Regions from separate parts of the Streptomyces sp. NPDC087845 genome, predicted to be linked through region 3. Evidence: riboswitches for the same ligand, from Rfam matches in the RefSeq annotation. Region 3 holds a riboswitch; each other region holds the start of a gene.

The links. Region 3 has a riboswitch for cyclic di-AMP ahead of ACIOMQ_RS37730 (C40 family peptidase). Riboswitches for the same ligand answer to the same signal wherever they lie in the genome.
Positions count from the first base shown of each region.
Region 1: it holds a riboswitch for cyclic di-AMP, as region 3 does, so the genes downstream of both, ACIOMQ_RS21900 (LysM peptidoglycan-binding domain-containing protein) here and ACIOMQ_RS37730 (C40 family peptidase) in region 3, are expected to answer to the same signal.
Region 2: it holds a riboswitch for cyclic di-AMP, as region 3 does, so the genes downstream of both, ACIOMQ_RS29675 (M23 family metallopeptidase) here and ACIOMQ_RS37730 (C40 family peptidase) in region 3, are expected to answer to the same signal.

Region 1 is NZ_JBIUVC010000008.1:215,388-221,063, forward strand. It holds gene ACIOMQ_RS21885 (APC family permease) at 1-973, opposite strand, end outside; gene ACIOMQ_RS21890 (hypothetical protein) at 1,344-1,628, shown strand; gene ACIOMQ_RS21895 (DUF2461 family protein) at 1,678-2,325, shown strand; gene ACIOMQ_RS21900 (LysM peptidoglycan-binding domain-containing protein) at 2,564-3,349, opposite strand; cyclic di-AMP (ydaO/yuaA leader) riboswitch at 3,354-3,540, opposite strand; gene ACIOMQ_RS21905 (ATP-binding cassette domain-containing protein) at 4,239-5,676, shown strand, end outside.
Region 2 is NZ_JBIUVC010000013.1:144,098-149,773, forward strand. It holds gene ACIOMQ_RS29670 (pitrilysin family protein) at 1-1,171, shown strand, start outside; cyclic di-AMP (ydaO/yuaA leader) riboswitch at 1,528-1,694, shown strand; gene ACIOMQ_RS29675 (M23 family metallopeptidase) at 1,708-2,520, shown strand; gene ACIOMQ_RS29680 (GntR family transcriptional regulator) at 2,787-3,536, shown strand; gene ACIOMQ_RS29685 (HPr family phosphocarrier protein) at 3,702-3,983, opposite strand; gene ACIOMQ_RS29690 (GNAT family N-acetyltransferase) at 4,156-5,676, shown strand, end outside.
Region 3 is NZ_JBIUVC010000026.1:1,229-6,904, reverse strand. It holds gene ACIOMQ_RS37750 (ATP-binding protein) at 1-308, shown strand, start outside; gene ACIOMQ_RS37745 (dienelactone hydrolase family protein) at 435-1,007, shown strand; gene ACIOMQ_RS37740 (LysR family transcriptional regulator) at 1,213-2,151, opposite strand; gene ACIOMQ_RS37735 (LysE family translocator) at 2,224-2,859, shown strand; gene ACIOMQ_RS37730 (C40 family peptidase) at 2,975-3,448, opposite strand; cyclic di-AMP (ydaO/yuaA leader) riboswitch at 3,452-3,638, opposite strand; gene ACIOMQ_RS37725 (hypothetical protein) at 4,019-4,327, opposite strand; gene ACIOMQ_RS37720 (ATP-dependent Clp protease proteolytic subunit) at 4,335-4,970, opposite strand; gene ACIOMQ_RS37715 (hypothetical protein) at 5,172-5,489, opposite strand; gene ACIOMQ_RS37710 (hypothetical protein) at 5,541-5,676, opposite strand, start outside.

The sequences.
Region 1 (5,676 bases), on a different contig from region 3:
GGGCGGAGGCGAACAGGACCCGGGAGTTCTGGATGACCATGACGATGCCCGCGTTGATGATCGCGAGGGCGACACAGAGGCTGACGAACGTGCCGACGGCCGAGTTGGACCAGGCAGCGACCATGGTGTTCAGGTCGCCCGAGGTCAGGGCCGCGAGGTCCGGGGCGCCCAGCGTGATGGCGATGACCGGGACCAGGATGACCGCCGTGGAGATGGCGAGGGTGGCGAGAACCGTACGGGCCACGTTGCGCCGCGGATTCTCCAGCTCCTCCGAGAGGTAGACCGCCGTGGAGAAGCCCTGGGTGATGAAGAGCGCGATCGCCAGCCCGGACACCACCATCATCGCGGTGACCGTGGAGCTCGTACCGCCCGACGAGGCGACCGAACCGTGCACCAGCGCGGAGGCTCCGCGCTCGGAGTGCGCAAAGCCGAGAACGGCCACGACGCCCGCCGCGATCACTTCCAGGACGAGGAAGATCCCGGTGATCCACGCATTGGCACGCAGGTCCAGGAGTCCGGCGAGGGTGGCGAGCACCATCACTCCGGCGCCCGCGGCGGGGGCCGGGATGTGCACGATGGGAGCGAGGTAGTCGGCCGTGCCCATGGCGATGACCGGGGGCACGATCATCACGACCAGCAGGGAGAGCACGAAGACGAGCCATCCGGCCAGCCGTCCCGCCATGGTCGACACCATGGCGTACTCGCCTCCCGCGCTCGGGATGAGGGTGCCCAGCTCCGAGTAGCAGAAGGCGACCGCGATGCAGAGCAGCGATCCGACGGCGATGGTGAGGGCGGTGTAGGTGCCGAGGCTGGAGAACAGGTCCGGTACGACCACGAAGAGCGTCGAAGCGGGCGTCACACAGGAGAGCGTGAGCAGCGTTCCGCCCACGACGCCGATGGAACGCTTGAGCTTCTGTGGAGTGGGGCCGGTCGCGGGGGCGAGCGCCTGGGGAGCGCTGAGCGTTTCGGTCATCGTGCGATTCCGATCAAAGGTGCGGTGTCTGAGCACGGGAGCGGTATCGCCTCCAGACGAGGACGTGGTGAGTGGTTTCGTCGCTCCCAGCGCGACATGCAATCCTGACGAGTTCCGCAGGTCAAGAGCTGTTCACCTACGGAATTCGTTGTTTTGGCGAGCAGATCTGACGGTTTGGCGTTAAGAATGCGTTATTCCGCTGAGGATCGGCGGGTACGGGAACCGCAGCCGGACCGGGTGGAAAGTTTCGCCCGTTCCAGATTCCGGAAGGGTGGGGGCACCCCGGAGTGCCACGGAGCATGGAGGGCCGCCGACGCGCACGCACGTGGCTGCGGGTGCGCGTCCATGGACTTGATGCCAGCCTGAAGGCATGGCTTGGGCGTCATGGACGACTCGTGGTGTGTTCTCCGGGCACGGCGGCGTGCTGACGGACGAGGCCGGCGTCCTGTCCGGGGATCTGACGGTTCACACGACCTGGGCCGATGACACGGCCCAGGTGACTGTGCAGTACACGGGTGCGATCGACTGGTTCACCATGTCGGGCAGCCCCGTGTCGTGCCGCTCGGAGGACGACAGCCGGCGCCTTCACGACGCGGTGGTGAAGTCCGTCCGGGAAGGAGCGGCTGCCACGGTTCCCAGGCCGCCGCCGGAGTAGCCGATGAGTGGACTGCTCATGGCCGGGCTGCTGCCCTAAGGTCTCCTGGATGAGCAGAGCGTTCAGCGGCTGGACAGAGCAAGCATTCGACCTGCTTCTGCAGTTGGAGGGGGCTCCTTCGCAGGAGGCGCGCGAGAGACGTCGAAAGGACCGGGAGCACCTGGTCCGTGAACCCATGATCGCGTTGTTGAACGAGGTGGCCGACGCGGACGGGGCGTACGAGGACTTCTCCGTCTGGGGGTTCCGCAAGGACCCGTGGTGGTGGCAGCACCAAGTGGCGGTGATCCGGATCGCGCGCAATGTCGAGATCGGCCTGCGCTTCGACCTCGACGGGCTCCGGATCAAGGGCGGCTGGACCTACCCGGACCCGGGGCAGATCCCGTTGTTCCGCAAGGCGGTTGCCGCGCAGGAGAGCGGCCCCGGGCTGGTGCGCGCCGTCGAGGCGCTGGAAGCGCGGGGGTACGCGGTCACCGGCGACCTGATGAAGCGCGTGCCACGCGGCCATGACGCCGGGCATCCCCGTGCCGACTGCCTCCGGTACCGCTCGATCTCCGCCGCCCGCCCCCTCGGCGGGGACTGCGCGCAGCACACGCCTGCGTTGGCCGGTGCCGTGCTCGCGGCGGCAGAGGAACTGGAGCCCCTCCTCTCGTGGCTCGCCGGACATGTGACCGTTCCCGGCCCCCGCCGGGCCGCGTAGCGCCACCTCGGCACACTGCCTGCGCATGCGTGCGGGGCGGGGCTCCATGCCCAACGGCCCGTCTCGGGACGGCAGGCCGGCGACGGATGGGCGCGGGTCGGGAGTTCCGGCTTTCCACGCATGCGGGACAACGGCCGGAAGGCGGTCCCTGACCGGCGGGTGCGGTCCTTCGCGAGCGGCCCTTGTTCCGGCCTCTCGCCACCCGTCGGTCCTGAACCGCCGTCCGCGCCGTTGCGCGTCAGTAGGCCCCGAACACGTTGTCGATCGAGCCGTACTTGGCGGCCGCGTAGTTGCAGGCCGCGGTGATGTTGGCGACCGGGTCGTAGCTGTCCAGCGACGTACCGGGCACGTGGTAGGCGCGGAACGTCGGGTCGATGATCTGGAGGAGACCCTTGGACGGGGTTCCGGCGGCGGCGTTCGAGTCCCAGTTGTTGACGGCCCGGGGGTTGCCGGAGGATTCACGCATGACGTTGCGGTGGATGCCGTCGTAGCTGCCGGGGATGCCACGCTCGGCCATGACGGCCAGCGACTTCTTGATCCAGCCGTCCAGATTGTTCGTGTACGTGGCGGGCTTGGCGGCCGGTGCGGCAGTGGTGGCCGTCGCCGGCACCGCGGCGCCGTTCACGGCGGATACGCCGGTGGAAACGCGAGACTCCGCCTCGGCGCCGATGGTCAGCTTCATGCCCGGACGAATCAGAGCGGGGTTGCCGCCGATCACGTCTCGATTGTCCTCGTACAGCTTCTGCCAGCCACCGCTGACGGAATGCCCCCGCGCGATCTTGGAAAGGGTGTCGCCCACGGTCACGGAATAGACGGTGGGCGCGGTCTTCCGGACGGATATTTCCTTGACGGCGGCGGACGGCGCCGCGGCCTTTTCGGCGGCGACCGCCTGGGCCGGCGCGGCCGAGGCGAAGCCCGCGCAGATCAGCGGAAGCACGAGAGCGGCCCCGCCCGTGGTCGCGGCGATGAAACCGCGGGTCAGCGAAGTGTGCTTGTGACGATTGGACTTACCCGTTGCGGGCATGGCGAATTCCTCTCCGTCGCCTACGAGGTGAGCTGTCGGGTTCAGACGGGAGATGTCTGGCTGCAGGCAACTGCGGCTTCACCCCGAGCCGTTCCGGATACCGGTTCGGCGGCCTACCTGGGTCCCCCGCTCCTGCCGTACGCGATCGGGTCGGTTTCTCGGACGGCGGCAGGATTCGGCGTTCCGTCCGGATTGACGGTGACCGTAGGCGAGAAACGCCGAATGGAACAAGCCCCTATTTTTTGATCACAATTCATTTGCAAGATCGAATCACGGAAAGGGCAGTAATCCACCTCACACCGCATTGCAAAATTTCCTTGCACAGAAGGGAACCGAGGCACGTGCCAAGCCCCCCTGAACCTTGAACGTGACTCACACCACGCAGTTCCTAAAAGGTGCATTTCGGGCATAGATCAAAGGCTGCAATTCGCACCAAGCCCCCCTTTGTTGACCAAGAGGGCGTATCTATCGAAATCGCCCATACAGGAACATTTGCCCAGTGATTCGCATGTTCTCGCTCCGGTGCACCGCCCCCTGGCCGATCGCACCCCGAAGGGCCGGCCGGCGGTCCACCCGTGTCACTCCCCCGCACGGCACAAGGCTTTGCCTTCCGCCCTCCGGCTCGCTATCGTTTCGACCGTCCTGTTGTCTCCGATAGAGGTGGACGTTGCGCATCTGAGGTTCGCGATCATCGCGCCGTACGACTCCGGTCGTACGCCCGTCACGCAGTAGCAGTGTTTTCCCCTGCCCGTGACCCCGCGTGGATGCGACCTCGGTGCATGAGCCGTCCCTCGATCTCTCGGACCGCCGCACCCTTCCCCTTTCGGTCGCTGCGTGGTGCTCGCATTCGAAGCCCCCATTCACCGCGCTCACGACTGCGAGGATCACCATGGCGACACCCACCGCCCCCAGCGCCTCCCTCACCTGCTCCGCCCTGTCCTTCCAGTGGCCGGACGGCACGACCGTCTTCGACGGGCTCTCCCTCGGTATCGGCCGCGGCCGCACCGGTCTCGTGGGCAACAACGGCGCGGGCAAGTCCACACTGCTGCGCCTGCTGGCCGGCCTGCTTCGCCCCTCCCAGGGCTCGGTGACCGTCGGCGGCAGCCTCGCCCACCTCCCTCAGAACATCACCCTCGACACCTCGCTGCGGGTGGACCAGGCCCTGGGCATCGCCGAGCGGCGCGACGCACTGCGCGCCATCGAGGCCGGGGATGTGGACGAGAAGCACTTCGAGACGATCGGTGACGACTGGGACGTGGAGGAACAAGCCCTCGCGACACTGGGCTCACTGGGGCTCGGGGACCTCGAACTGGACCGCACCGTGGGCCAGATGTCCGGCGGGGAGACCGTACTGCTGCGCCTGGCCGCACTGCTGCTGGAACAGCCTGATGTCCTCCTGCTCGACGAACCGACCAACAACCTCGATGTGTTCGCGCGCCGCAGGCTCTACGACGCCGTCGACAACTGGCGTTCCGGGGTGCTGGTCGTGGTCAGCCACGACATCGAACTGCTGGAGCGCGTGGACCGCATCGCCGAACTGCGTGCCGGATCCGTGAGCTGGTACGGCGGTGGCTGGTCCGCCTACCAGGAAGCCCTCAGCACCGGACAGGAGGCCGCCGGGCGGATGTTGCGGGCCGCCGAGGCCGACGTGCGCCGGCAGAAACGCGAACTGGAGGAAACCCATGTGAAACTGGCCCGCCGCCAGCGCCAAGGCAAGAAGGCGGAGGTGGACGGGGGCCTGCCGAAGATCCTCGCCGGCCGCCGCAAGCGGTCCGCGCAGGAGTCCGGGGGCAAGCTGCGCGGCCTCCACGAGGAGCGGTTGAGCGAGGCGCGCGAGCGTCGCGAGGAGGCCGCGGACGCGGTCCGCAACGACGCCGAGATCCGCGTGAGCCTCCCCCACACCGCCGTTCCCACCGGCCGCACCGTGCTGAGCCTGCACGAACTTCGCCCCCGGTTCGGCCGGCTGCTCCAGGGCAGCCTCCATGTGCACGGGCCCGAACGGATCGCACTCGTCGGCCGCAACGGCGCCGGCAAGACCACGCTGCTGCGCACCCTCACCGGCGAGCTGGCTCCGCTGTCCGGCGAGGCCAGGACATTCGTACCGCTGCGCTTCCTTCCCCAGCGGCTGGATGTGCTGGACGACGAGCTGAGCGTCGCGGCGAACGTGGCCCGCATGGCTCCCGGGGTCACCGACAACCACATCCGCTCCCAGCTCGCACGCTTCCTGTTCCAGGGGAAACGCGCGGAGCAGCCGGCGGGCACCCTCTCGGGCGGAGAACGCTTCCGTGCCGCGCTCGCGGCGACGATGCTCGCCGCACCGGCCCCGC
Region 2 (5,676 bases), on a different contig from region 3:
CGAGGGCACCGACAAGCACACCGCCGAGGAGTTCGCCGCCGAGCTGGAGCGCTGCGGCGCCACCCTCGACGCGCACGCGGACCACCCCGGCATCCGGGTTTCCCTGGAGGTCCCGGCCTCCCGGCTGGCCAAGGCGCTCGCGCTGGTGGCCGAGGCGCTGCGGGCGCCCGCCTTCGCCGACAGCGAGGTCGAGCGGCTCGTGCGCAACCGGCTCGACGAGATCCCGCACGAGCAGGCCAACCCGGCCCGCCGCGCCGCCAAACAGCTCTCCAAGGAGCTCTTCCCGGCCTCGGCGCGGATGTCGCGCCCGCGCCAGGGCACCGAGGAGACGGTCGAGCGGATCGACTCGGCCGCCGTGCGTGCCTTCTTCGACGCCCATGTCAGGCCGTCCACGGCGACCGTCGTGGTCGTCGGCGACCTCACCGGCATCGACCTGGACACCTTGCTGGCCGACACCCTCGGCGACTGGTCGGGCGACACCGCCGAGCCCCGTCCCGCCCCGCCGATCACCGCGGACGACACCGGCCGGGTGGTGATCGTCGACCGTCCGGGCGCGGTGCAGACGCAACTGCTGATCGGCCGGATCGGCGCCGACCGGCACGACAGCGTGTGGCCGGCCCAGGTGCTCGGCACGTACTGCCTGGGCGGCACGCTCACGTCCCGGCTGGACCGGGTGCTGCGCGAGGAGAAGGGCTACACCTACGGCGTGCGGGCCTTCGCCCAGGTGCTGCGGTCGTCGGCCCCGGACTCCGCCTCGGGGCCGACCGGTGCCGCGATGCTGGCCATCAGCGGATCGGTGGACACGGAGTCCACGGGACCGGCGCTGAAGGACCTGTGGACGGTACTGCGGACCCTGGCGGCCGAAGGGCTGACCGATGAGGAGCGCGAGACGGCCGTGCAGAACCTCGTGGGTGTCGCACCGCTGAAGTTCGAGACGGCGGCCTCCGTCGCAGGCACCCTCGCCGACCAGGTCGAGCAGCACCTCCCGGACGACTACCAGGCGCATCTGTACGCCCGGCTCGCGGAGACGGGCACGGTCGAGGCGACCGCGGCAGTGGTCAGCGCCTTCCCGGGCGACCGGCTGGTCACGGTCCTCGTCGGTGACGCGGCGCAGATCGAGGAGCCGGTCCGGGCACTGGGCATCGGAGAAGTGTCGGTGGTCGCCGGCTGACCGGGCCGGCCCGTTGCGCGTGGCGGTCCGCCGGTGGCGGTCCGCCCGTGCCGCCTCACCGGTCGGACGCCCCGTCCGGCGGAGGACGGACCGGGCGGACCGAGTGTCGGCTGCACCGGTCGGCTCACCAGTCGGCCCACCATCCGGTGTCATGTGTCCACATACCGGGACAAGAGGAAGACTCCTGTGAGCGAGATCTCGCCAGGGTCTTCCTTTTTGTCCGTTCTGGTGGGGAGGTTGCCTGTCTGTCCTGTGGGATGCGCTACAAAACGGCCTGTCCGTTTGGTGAATGAAAGTGACCCCGCTTAGCGTCGGCTGGGCTGTCCGTCACTCGTATGCCGCATCCGCGACGTACCGGGCAGCCATCGCCGAGTCCCCGTCAGGCGCGAGCCTGGGGAGCCGGGGACCCACGCAGTCCCTGGGGTGAATCGGATGTCTGGGCCTCGGTGAGGCCGGGGCGTCCGTAGGAGACCTTCCTGCTCCGAACCCGTCAGCTAACCCGGTAGGCGAGAAGGAAGGAAAGGACCAGCCACTTCATGGCGTTCACCCGTGCCACCGGGAAGCATCGTGCCCCGAGCCGACTGACGCGCAGGAGCGCGAAGATCGCCGGCGTCGCGGCCCTGGCCACCACCGGCGTCGTCGGCGGCATGGCCTCGCCGGCCCTCGCCGCGGACGCGTCCGTCAGTGAGACCGGTCTGAACCAGGTCATCGCCATCGACAGCGCCCTCGCCGGCCAGATCGGCGCCCAGGCCGACGCGCAGCGCCGCCAGGCCGATGCCGCGGCAAAGGCGAAGGCGGAGGCTCAGCGCAAGGCAGAGGCCCAGAAGCGGGCCGAAGCCAAGAAGAAGGCGGAAGCGAAGGCCGAGGCCGACGCGAAGCGCGCGGCCGAAGCGCGCGCCGAGAAGGCGCGCGCCGCCCGGTCCGCCGAGCGCACCCGCCTGGGGGCCTTCCAGCTCCCGGTCGCCGGTTCGTACGTCACCACCGGCTACAAGTCCAGCGGCTCGCTCTGGTCGTCCGGCAGCCACTCGGGCATAGACTTCCACGCCGCGTCCGGCAGCTCCGTCGTCGCCGTCGGTGCCGGTACGGTCGTCGAGGCCGGCTGGGGCGGCGCGTACGGCAACAACATCGTGCTCCGGATGACGGACGGCACGTACACGCAGTACGGCCACCTCTCCTCGATCGGCGTCTCCGTCGGCCAGAGTGTCGGCGCGGGACAGCGGATCGGCCTCTCCGGTTCGACCGGCAACTCCACCGGCCCGCACCTCCACTTCGAGGCCCGGACCACGCCTTCGTACGGCTCCGACATGAACCCCGTCGCATACCTGCGCGCTCATGGCGTCAACGTCTGACCGACGCCCCCGCAGCACCCCTTCGAAGGCCCCGGCGATACGCCGGGGCCTTCGCCGTGCCCGCGGTGCCGCGCCGTGCCCGCCGTGCTCGACCCGCCGTGCCCGGCTCCCGCGCCCGCCCGTGGTTCCTGCCCGTCGAGCCCCCCGTGGCCAAAAGATATTCATGAATTTCCGCCCGGCATCGGAAATGCGGCCGCATTGGAATAGAGTCGCGGAACAGGCGTCGGCCGGCCGCGTTCCGCGGGGATCGAGGCGGAGGTTCGGACATGCACATTCCCGCGCATTCGGTATGCACGGCAATCCGTGACGACATCGTCTCCGGTGTCTTCGAACGCGGCAGCCGGCTCACCGAGGAGTTGCTGGCGCGCCGTTACGGGGTCTCCCGTGTGCCGGTACGGGAGGCGCTGCGCACGCTGGAGTCCGAGGGGTTCGTGGTCACCCGGCGGCATGCGGGCGCCTGTGTCGCCGAGCCGACCGAGCAGGAGGCGGCCGACCTGCTGGAGGTCCGGATGCTGCTGGAGCCGCTGGGTGCCGCGCGCGCCGCGCACCGCCGTACCGAGGCACATCTCAAGGTGCTGCGCGGCCTGGTCAGGCTCGGCCAGGAGCGGGTCAGGCGGGGCGAGGGGGAGGATCTGCGCTCGCTGGGCGGCTGGTTCCACGAGACGTTGGCGCAGGCCTCCGGCAGCCCCGGCCTGATCGCGCTGCTCACCCAGCTCCGGCACAAGATCGCCTGGATGTACGCGGTCGAGCAGCCGGCCCGCCCGGCGGACTGCTGGGCCGAACGCGGAGCCATCGTGGACGCGGTGGCGCGCGGCGACGCGGAACGGGCCAGGGCGATGGCCGCCCAGCACGCCGAACGGGCCGCGGCCGCGCACCGGCTGCGCCGCACCGACCGGCCGGAACGCGGACCCGCGGCATCTCGCACCGACCGGCCGGAACGTGGACCCGCCGCCTCCCGCACCGGCCCGGTGAGGGCTTCGCAACATCCCGTAAACACCACAGGCGTCCGGCATTAACAATTACGCCGTATAAAAAGAGCCGCCATTCCGTGAGGCTTTCTTCGGGCTGTCCGAATTACCTTCGCGCGGGAATACATTTGCTCGTCCCGGACCGGGAATGCGAAAGAGCCGCGGACCCGGTCAAGGGTGTCGCGGCTCTTTGAGGAGAGGGCGGGAAACGGGTCAGACCGTCTCCGGCAGCTCATCGAGCCCTTCGGCGACCAGCTTCGCCAGGCGGTCCAGGGCGGCTTCGGAATCGTCGGCCTCGGATGCGAGCACGATCTCCTCGCCGCCGTGCGCGCCGAGACCGAGCACCGCGAGCATGGAGGCGGCGTTCACCGGGTTGCCGTCGGCCTTGGCGATCGTCACGGGGACGCCGGAAGCCGTGGCGGCACGGACGAAGATGGAAGCGGGGCGGGCGTGCAGGCCCTCGGCCCAACCGACGTTGACGCGGCGCTCAGCCATGGTTCTGCCCTTCACGAATCAATAGTTGTCTAGACCAGTCTCTCACGCAGTGCGCGATGCTCCGGCCGACCCGCGGCAGGCGTACAGCCCGTGCCGCACCGCCGCTCGGCCCCCTCAGACTGCCCCGGCCCCAGGGCCTACGCGACTGCTGACGGAGTCGTAGTCTTTGCGCATGCAGCCCTCGCCGGAGCAGAGTCCGCATCACGCGTACCCCGACCACTGGGAAGCAGACGTGGTGCTCCGTGACGGAGGAACCGCGCGGATCCGGCCCATCACCACGAACGACGCCCAACGGCTGGTCAGCTTCTACGAGCAGGTCTCCGACGAGTCGAAGTACTACCGCTTCTTCGCTCCGTACCCCCGTCTGTCCGACAAGGACGTGCACCGCTTCACCCATCACGACTACGTCGACCGGGTGGGGCTCGCGGTCACGGTCGGCGGCGAGTTCATCGCGACCGTCCGCTACGACCGGATCGACGAGCGGGGCAGGCCCGCCTCCGCGCCCGCCGACGAGGCCGAGGTCGCCTTCCTCGTCCAGGACGCGCACCAGGGCCGGGGCGTGGCCTCGGCGCTCCTCGAACACATCGCGGCCGTCGCCCGGGAGCGCGGCATCCGCCGCTTCGCGGCCGAGGTGCTGCCCGCCAACAACAAGATGATCAAGGTGTTCCGGGACGCCGGGTACACCCAGCAGCGCAGCTTCGAGGACGGCTCCGTCCACCTCACCCTGGACCTCGAACCCACCGCGGAGTCCCTCGCCGTCCAGCGCGGCCGAGAGCAGCGGGCCGAGGCGCGCTCCGTACAACGGCTGCTCGCCCCCGGCTCCGTCGCCGTCATCGGTACCGGCCGCACACCCGGCGGGGTCGGCCGCACGGTCCTGCGCAATCTCCTCGGGGCCGGTTTCACCGGTCGTGCGTACGCCGTGAACCGCGCCTTCGCCGCCGACCAGGGCACGATCGACGGGGTCCCGGCCCACCGTTCGATCGGCGAGATCGACGAACCGGTCGACCTCGCGGTCGTCGCCGTTCCGGCCGACCGGGTTCCCGAGGCCGTCGCCGACTGCGGCGAGCACGGTGTCCAGGGGCTGGTCGTGCTCTCCGCCGGGTATGCCGAATGGGGGGCCGAGGGCAGGGAACGGCAGCGGGAGCTGGTCCGCCAGGCCCGCTCGTACGGGATGCGGATCATCGGACCGAACGCCTTCGGCGTCATCAACAACGCCGAGGCCGTCCGGCTGAACGCCTCCCTCGCCCCCGAGCCGCCCGCTCCCGGACGCATCGGCCTCTTCACCCAGTCCGGAGCGATCGGCATCGCGCTGCTCTCCGGGCTCTACCGGCGCGGCGCCGGGCTCTCCACCTTCATCTCCGCGGGCAACCGCGCCGACATCTCGGGCAACGACTTCCTGCAGTACTGGTACGAGGACCCGGACACGGACGTCGCCCTGCTGTACCTCGAATCGCTCGGCAACCCCCGCAAGTTCACCCGCCTCGCACGGCGCACCGCGGCGGTGAAGCCCGTGGTCGTGGTGAAGGGCGCCCGGCACAGCGGCTCCACCCCGCCCGGCCACGCGGTGCCGGTCAGCCGTATCCCGGACGCGACGGTCTCCGCGCTCATGCGGCAGGCGGGCGTGATCCGGGTCGACACGGTGACGGAGATGGTCGACGCGGGCCTGCTCCTCGCCGACCAGCCGCTCCCGGCG
Region 3 (5,676 bases):
ACAGCATCCGGCTCATCGTCTCGGAGCTCGCGACCAACGCCGTCCAGCACACCTTCGGGCAGTCGCCCACCTTCACCGTGGAGCTGAGGCTGGAGCGGGAGGAGGAGTTGCGTCTCGGGGTGACGGACAGTCACCCGCGTCGGCCGCGGCGACTGCCTGCCGCCGTTCAGCAGGACAACGGGCGAGGTTTGGTGATCGTCCGCTGTCTGGCCAAGGAATGCGGCGGCCGACTCGCCGTCACCCCCACCGCCGACGGCGGCAAGACGGTCTGGATCGAGCTCCCGTGGAACCTTCCCGTACAGAACTGACCGGCTTTTGCCCGCGACGTTCTCCGCGGTCGGCCGACGGCCGCGGCACGTTCGCCGACCGCACTCCCCGGGCAGCGCGCTAGGTTTGCGGATCGATCCCTGCCCGACGGCTGTTGGAGTTCCACAGTGACCGAAGTTGTGCTGTTTCACCATGCTCAGGGCCTCACCCCGGGCGTGACGGCCTTTGCCGACGCATTGCGCACCGAAGGGCATACCGTCCATACGCCCGACCTGTACGAAGGCCGCACCTTCGACACCCTGGACGGGGGACTGGCGCATCTGGAACAGATCGGCGTCGACAAAATACTCGATCGCGGCGTGCTGGCGGTGGCCGACTCACCGGCCGAGCTGGTCTACATCGGGTTCTCCCTCGGCGTGCTGCCGGCGCAGAAGCTGGCCCAGACGCGGCCCGGCGCCCGCGGTGCCGTATTCGCCCACTCGTGCGTGCCGAGTTCCTGCTTCGGAACGTGGCCGTCGCAGGTCCCGGTCCGCATCCACGCCATGGAGGAGGACCGTCTCTTCACCACCGAGGGCGACGCGGACGCCGCCCGCGCACTCGTCGACGAGGCTCCCGATGCCGAATTGTTCCTCTACCCCGGTGACCAGCACCTGTTCGTGGACAACTCGCTGCCGGCCCACGACGCCGAGGCTGCCGCGCTGATGCTCGACCGCACGCTGACGTTCCTCCGCTCGCGGTGAGCCGAGTCCGGTGCCCGCGACCGCCGGTCTCGGGGCCGACGCCGATCGGGCCCCGGGCGGCGATCCGCCCCCGCGAGGATCCCGCCCGTCGCCGCGCGGCGACGGCCGAACGGCCCGAGCGGGGTCGGGCCCGCGGGCGACGGCCCGGCGGGGGCGCCGGCCGCCGGACGGGGCGGTGGGATGCCGCGCGCTCCCGACCGCGTGATCATCCGCCCTCGCCGCCCGGTCGCCGGGCCGACGCCGCCCGTCCGAACCCACTGCGCAACAGCGCCTGAAGCGTCGCCGCGGCGGCGCTCGCCCGGTCACCGCGGTGCACCACCGAGATGGTCCGCCGGAACGAGGCGGGTTCGAGCCGTCGTACGGACAGCGGCGTCGGAGACATCGCGGCGACCATCTCCGGGACGACCGCCATCCCGATGCCCGCGCTGACCAGCGCGCAGACCAGCGCGTAGCCGGGCGACTCGCAGACCACGGCGGGTGTCGCCCCTGCCCGGGCCAACGCCTGTTCCACCCCGCGACGCGGCGGATGCGTCGGCGCGCTGCTGATCAGCGGCCGCCCCGCGAGCTCCGTCACCGGCAGCCGCCCGGTGCCTTCGGCCAGCATCTGCCCCACCTCCGTGATCAGGACCAGTTCCTCGACCAGCAGCGGCTCGGCGAATACGCCGGAGGGCCAGGCGGCCGGGGGCGCCGGCTCGTACACGTGGGTCAGCGCGAGGTCGACCTCGCCGGCGGCCACCGCGGCGACGCCGTCCGGTGGCTCGTACTCGGTGACCGCCAGTTCCACGTCCGGGTGGGCGCGACGGAAGGCGCTCAGGACCGGTGGCAGCAGATGGATGCCCGCGGTGGTGAAGGTACCGACCCGGAGGCGTCCGCCGGAGAGCCCGGACAGCCGGGCCAGCTCGTGGCGGGCCCGGTCCATCTCGTCGAGGATCCGCCGGGCGCGCCCGGCCAGCAGCTCACCCGCCGCGGTGAGGCGTGCCCCCCGGTGGTGGCGCACCAGCAGCGCGGCGCCGGCCTCCCGCTCCAGCTTGGCGAGCTGCTGGGAGAGGGCGGGCGCGGTGTAGCCGAGGCGGGCGGCGGCCCGGGTGATCGATCCGGCCTCGGCGACCGCCACCAGCGCCGCGAGCCGTGTGGGGTCGTACATTAAGCGTTCCTTTTGGCAGACCTAGAAGATTGCAAGTACACGCTAAAGGCTCCGCTGGTCCAGGGTGGACCCATGGACGCACAACTGATCGCCTTCACCGGGGTCGCCGCGGGCATGGTCGCGCTGCCGGGCGCGGACTTCACCGTCGTCGTACGCAACGCGCTCGCCTCCCGGTCGGCGGGGGTGGCGACCGCGCTGGGCGTTGCCGGGGGACTCCTCGTGCACACCGCGCTGGCCGTCGCCGGGCTCGCCGCGGTGCTTGTGGCGGTGCCCGTCCTGTTCCGCACCGTCCAGCTGCTCGGCGGGGCCTACGTCCTCTACCTGGGCATCGGCGCCCTGTACGCGGCACGGCGCCGCACCACCACGGACACGGGTGGGACCGCGGACGAACCGGCCGGCCGGGGATCCGCACGCGCGCTGCGTCAGGGGTTCCTCACCAATGCCCTCAATCCCAAGGCGCCGGTGCTCTTCCTGAGCCTGCTGCCGCAGTTCGTTCCCGACGGGCAGCCGCCGCTCCCGAGGACCTTGCTGCTCGCGGTGATCGTCGTGCTGCTCGCCCTGGTCTGGTTCCCCGCCGTGGCGCTTCTGGTGGACCGGATGGGCCGGTGGCTGCGCCGGCCGCGTACCGCCCGCGCCATCGAGGGCGGCAGCGGCGCGGCGCTCACCGCGTTGGGGCTGGTGCTGGTGTCGGGTCCCCTGGTGCACTGAGGCCCCTCCGTGCCGAGGTCCCGCTGCGAGAAGGGGCGGACCGGCGCCGGAGGCCGGGCTCGTCCGGCGGATCACTGCCGGGTCGCGCCCCGGTCCGCGGTCCGCCGGACAGGTGTCAGCGGACCCGCCCGTAGTAGACGCGCTTCGTCCAGATCTTCTCCAGCCGGACCACCGCGCCGGTCCTCGGCGAGTGCCAGATCTTGTTGTGACCGGCGTAGATCCCGACGTGGTAGACGCTGCGGCCGGAATGGAAGAAGACCAGATCGCCGCGTTGCCTGTGCGAGGCCGAGATGTGGCGGGTCTTGTTGTACTGCTGCTGGGCCGTGCGGGGGAGCTTCTTGCCCGCCTTCTTGAATGCATAGGACGTCAGGCCCGAGCAGTCGAAGCGGTTGGGGCCGGTGGCCCCCCAGCTGTACGGCGAACCCTTTTTGGAAGCGGCGACCTTGAGCGCCTTCATCGACAGAGTCGCTGCCTGGGCTTCCGGAGCGGCGCCCGGGGCGAGCATGGTGCCGCCGACGGCGGCCAGAGTCAGAACCGAGGCCGTGCCGGCCCGGGCGAGCAGAGACGGGACATGAACCTGCGCAGTCATGCGCAACCCTTCGTCAGCCGCCTGTGAAGGATGACCTGTCGGGTTCGGGCTGGCGAAGTTGCCCGGCCGCGCTCGGCGGCTTCACCCCGAGGGCCGACCGTTGATCCGGTCGACCCGTTGTGCTCGGGTCCTCCACTCCTGCCGATCCACTTCTGTCGACCAGTCATCCGGGCGGCGGCAGGACTCGGCGTCCGCCCGGACCGCCCCGCCGCGGTGGCGGGGGCTTGTCGTCCCAGGGATCTTGACTCACCGACTGCCGGATTTCCGAGGGGAAACGGCGATTTGTGAGGCTCCTCACGACTGACCCGTTCGGGTGGAGCCGATGCTTTCGGGGGGCCTGGCGGTCACTCGGACCGGTCCCGCACCAGGGGCGGAATCAAGGATTCCGCCCACTGCCCATCCGAAAAACGCAAGTGGAGACATCCCCCGTGAGGGGGACTTTCTACGCCGAAAGAGCGAGGAATTCCGATGTGGCCACCGGGCGTGTCGCGAAGGGGAGTTGGCTGCCTCCTCGGGCGGGGTGAGGGGAGTTGGGCGGGCGGTGCCGGGGCCCGGTGACGAACCGGCAGATCAACTCGCCGGTGCGGGGGGTACGGTGACGCGCCCGGCCCGCCGTTCCCCGTCCAGTACCCGCAGCGCCCGTGCCAGGGTGGCGGCGTGGATCCGCGCCTCGCCGCGCTCGTGCATCAACACGAGGGCGTCCCGCAGCGCGCCCGCCCGTGAGGCCAGTGCCTGTGCGGCCCGCAGGGCGCTGTAGGTGTCGCTGCCGTGGGCCGGGTTGATCCGGCCCAGTTGGTCGAGGACTTCGAGATAGCGGTCGATGAACTCCCCCTCGGCGCGTGTCAGTGCGGGGAGCGGCGGCAACTCTGGCGGCTGCATCGGGCGTTCACCGCGTACCGTGCGGCGGGAGCGACGACTTCCGGCTCTCCGTGATGTGGTCCACCAGGCCGTAGGCCTTGGCGCCCGGGGCATCGAGGATGAGATCGCGCTCGATGTCGGCGGCGATCCGCTCGGCGTCGCGGCCGGTATGACGGGTCAGCAGTGTGATGAGCATCTCGCGGACCCGTTCCCATTCCCGTGCCTCGATCTCCAGATCGGACGGCTGGCCCTGCACCGGCTCGGTGAGTGCGGGCTGCTGCACGACGACCCGGGCGCCGGGCAGTGCGTGCCGCCTGCCGGGGGCGCCCGCCGCGAGCAGTACCGACGCGCAGGAACCTGCCTGGCCGAGGCAGTAGGTCTCCACCTCGCAGGTGAGGTACTCCATCGTGTCGTAGATCGCGGACATGGCCCCGAACGAGCCGCCGGGGGAGTTGATGTAGAGGGAGATGGGCCGGTCCGGGGCGGCGTATTCCAGGTACATGAACTGGGCGATCAGATCGTTGGCCGCGGTGTCGTCGACCGGGGTGCCGAGGAAGACGATCCGTTCGGCGAGCAGCTTGGAGTACGGGTCGAGGGTGCGGGTCCCGTTGCTCGTGCGCTCGGTGAACTCGGGCAGCACGTGGCGGGCGGCGGGGCGGAACAGCATGGATGATGCCTTTCCTCAGGGATCTGTACGGGGTTCGCGCAGGCGAGGTCTGCGCAAGCCTCTGTAAAAAATGTACAGGACGTACAGAAGGTTATGATGAGGGAACATCCCAGTGATCCACTGAAAGGCCCAGGCCAGAGGCTGTTTTGCTGTTCGCCGAGGGCGGATATCTCACAATCTGTCACGACGTCTTGATCATCAGGCTGCTTCGCCCTCACTGAAACCGAGTAGAGAAGTGAGGTGGTCCGAAGCGACGAGCCGGACCTTCCGCAGCTCCACCTTCCGCTGCAAGGAGTACGCGGCCTCACGCAGGTGGCGAGTCGTGAGCGGCTGGCCGAGGTGGTCGACGAACATGTAGCCAGAGCGCTGATGGAGCGCGCCCATCGACATCTGCTCTACCTCTTGCGTCACCTGATGGGCGAGCATCGCCTGCTTCACCGGTAGCGGCAGCGGCAGTGTGCGTTCGCCCGCCTCGGTTTTGGTGTCCTTCTCCAGCACCCGGGCGTTGCCGATCATCGTCCTGGTGTTGGCGATGACCAGCGTTTCGGCGTCGAAGTCGATGTCCTCTCAGCGCAGTCCGGCGACCTCAGCGGGACACAGGCCCATGAGGCTGAATATCAGCGGGGCAAACAGGCATTCGTTCTTGATGCCGAGAAGGAAGTCCTTGGCCTCGACGACGTTCCACGGGGCGGGACGCTTGTTG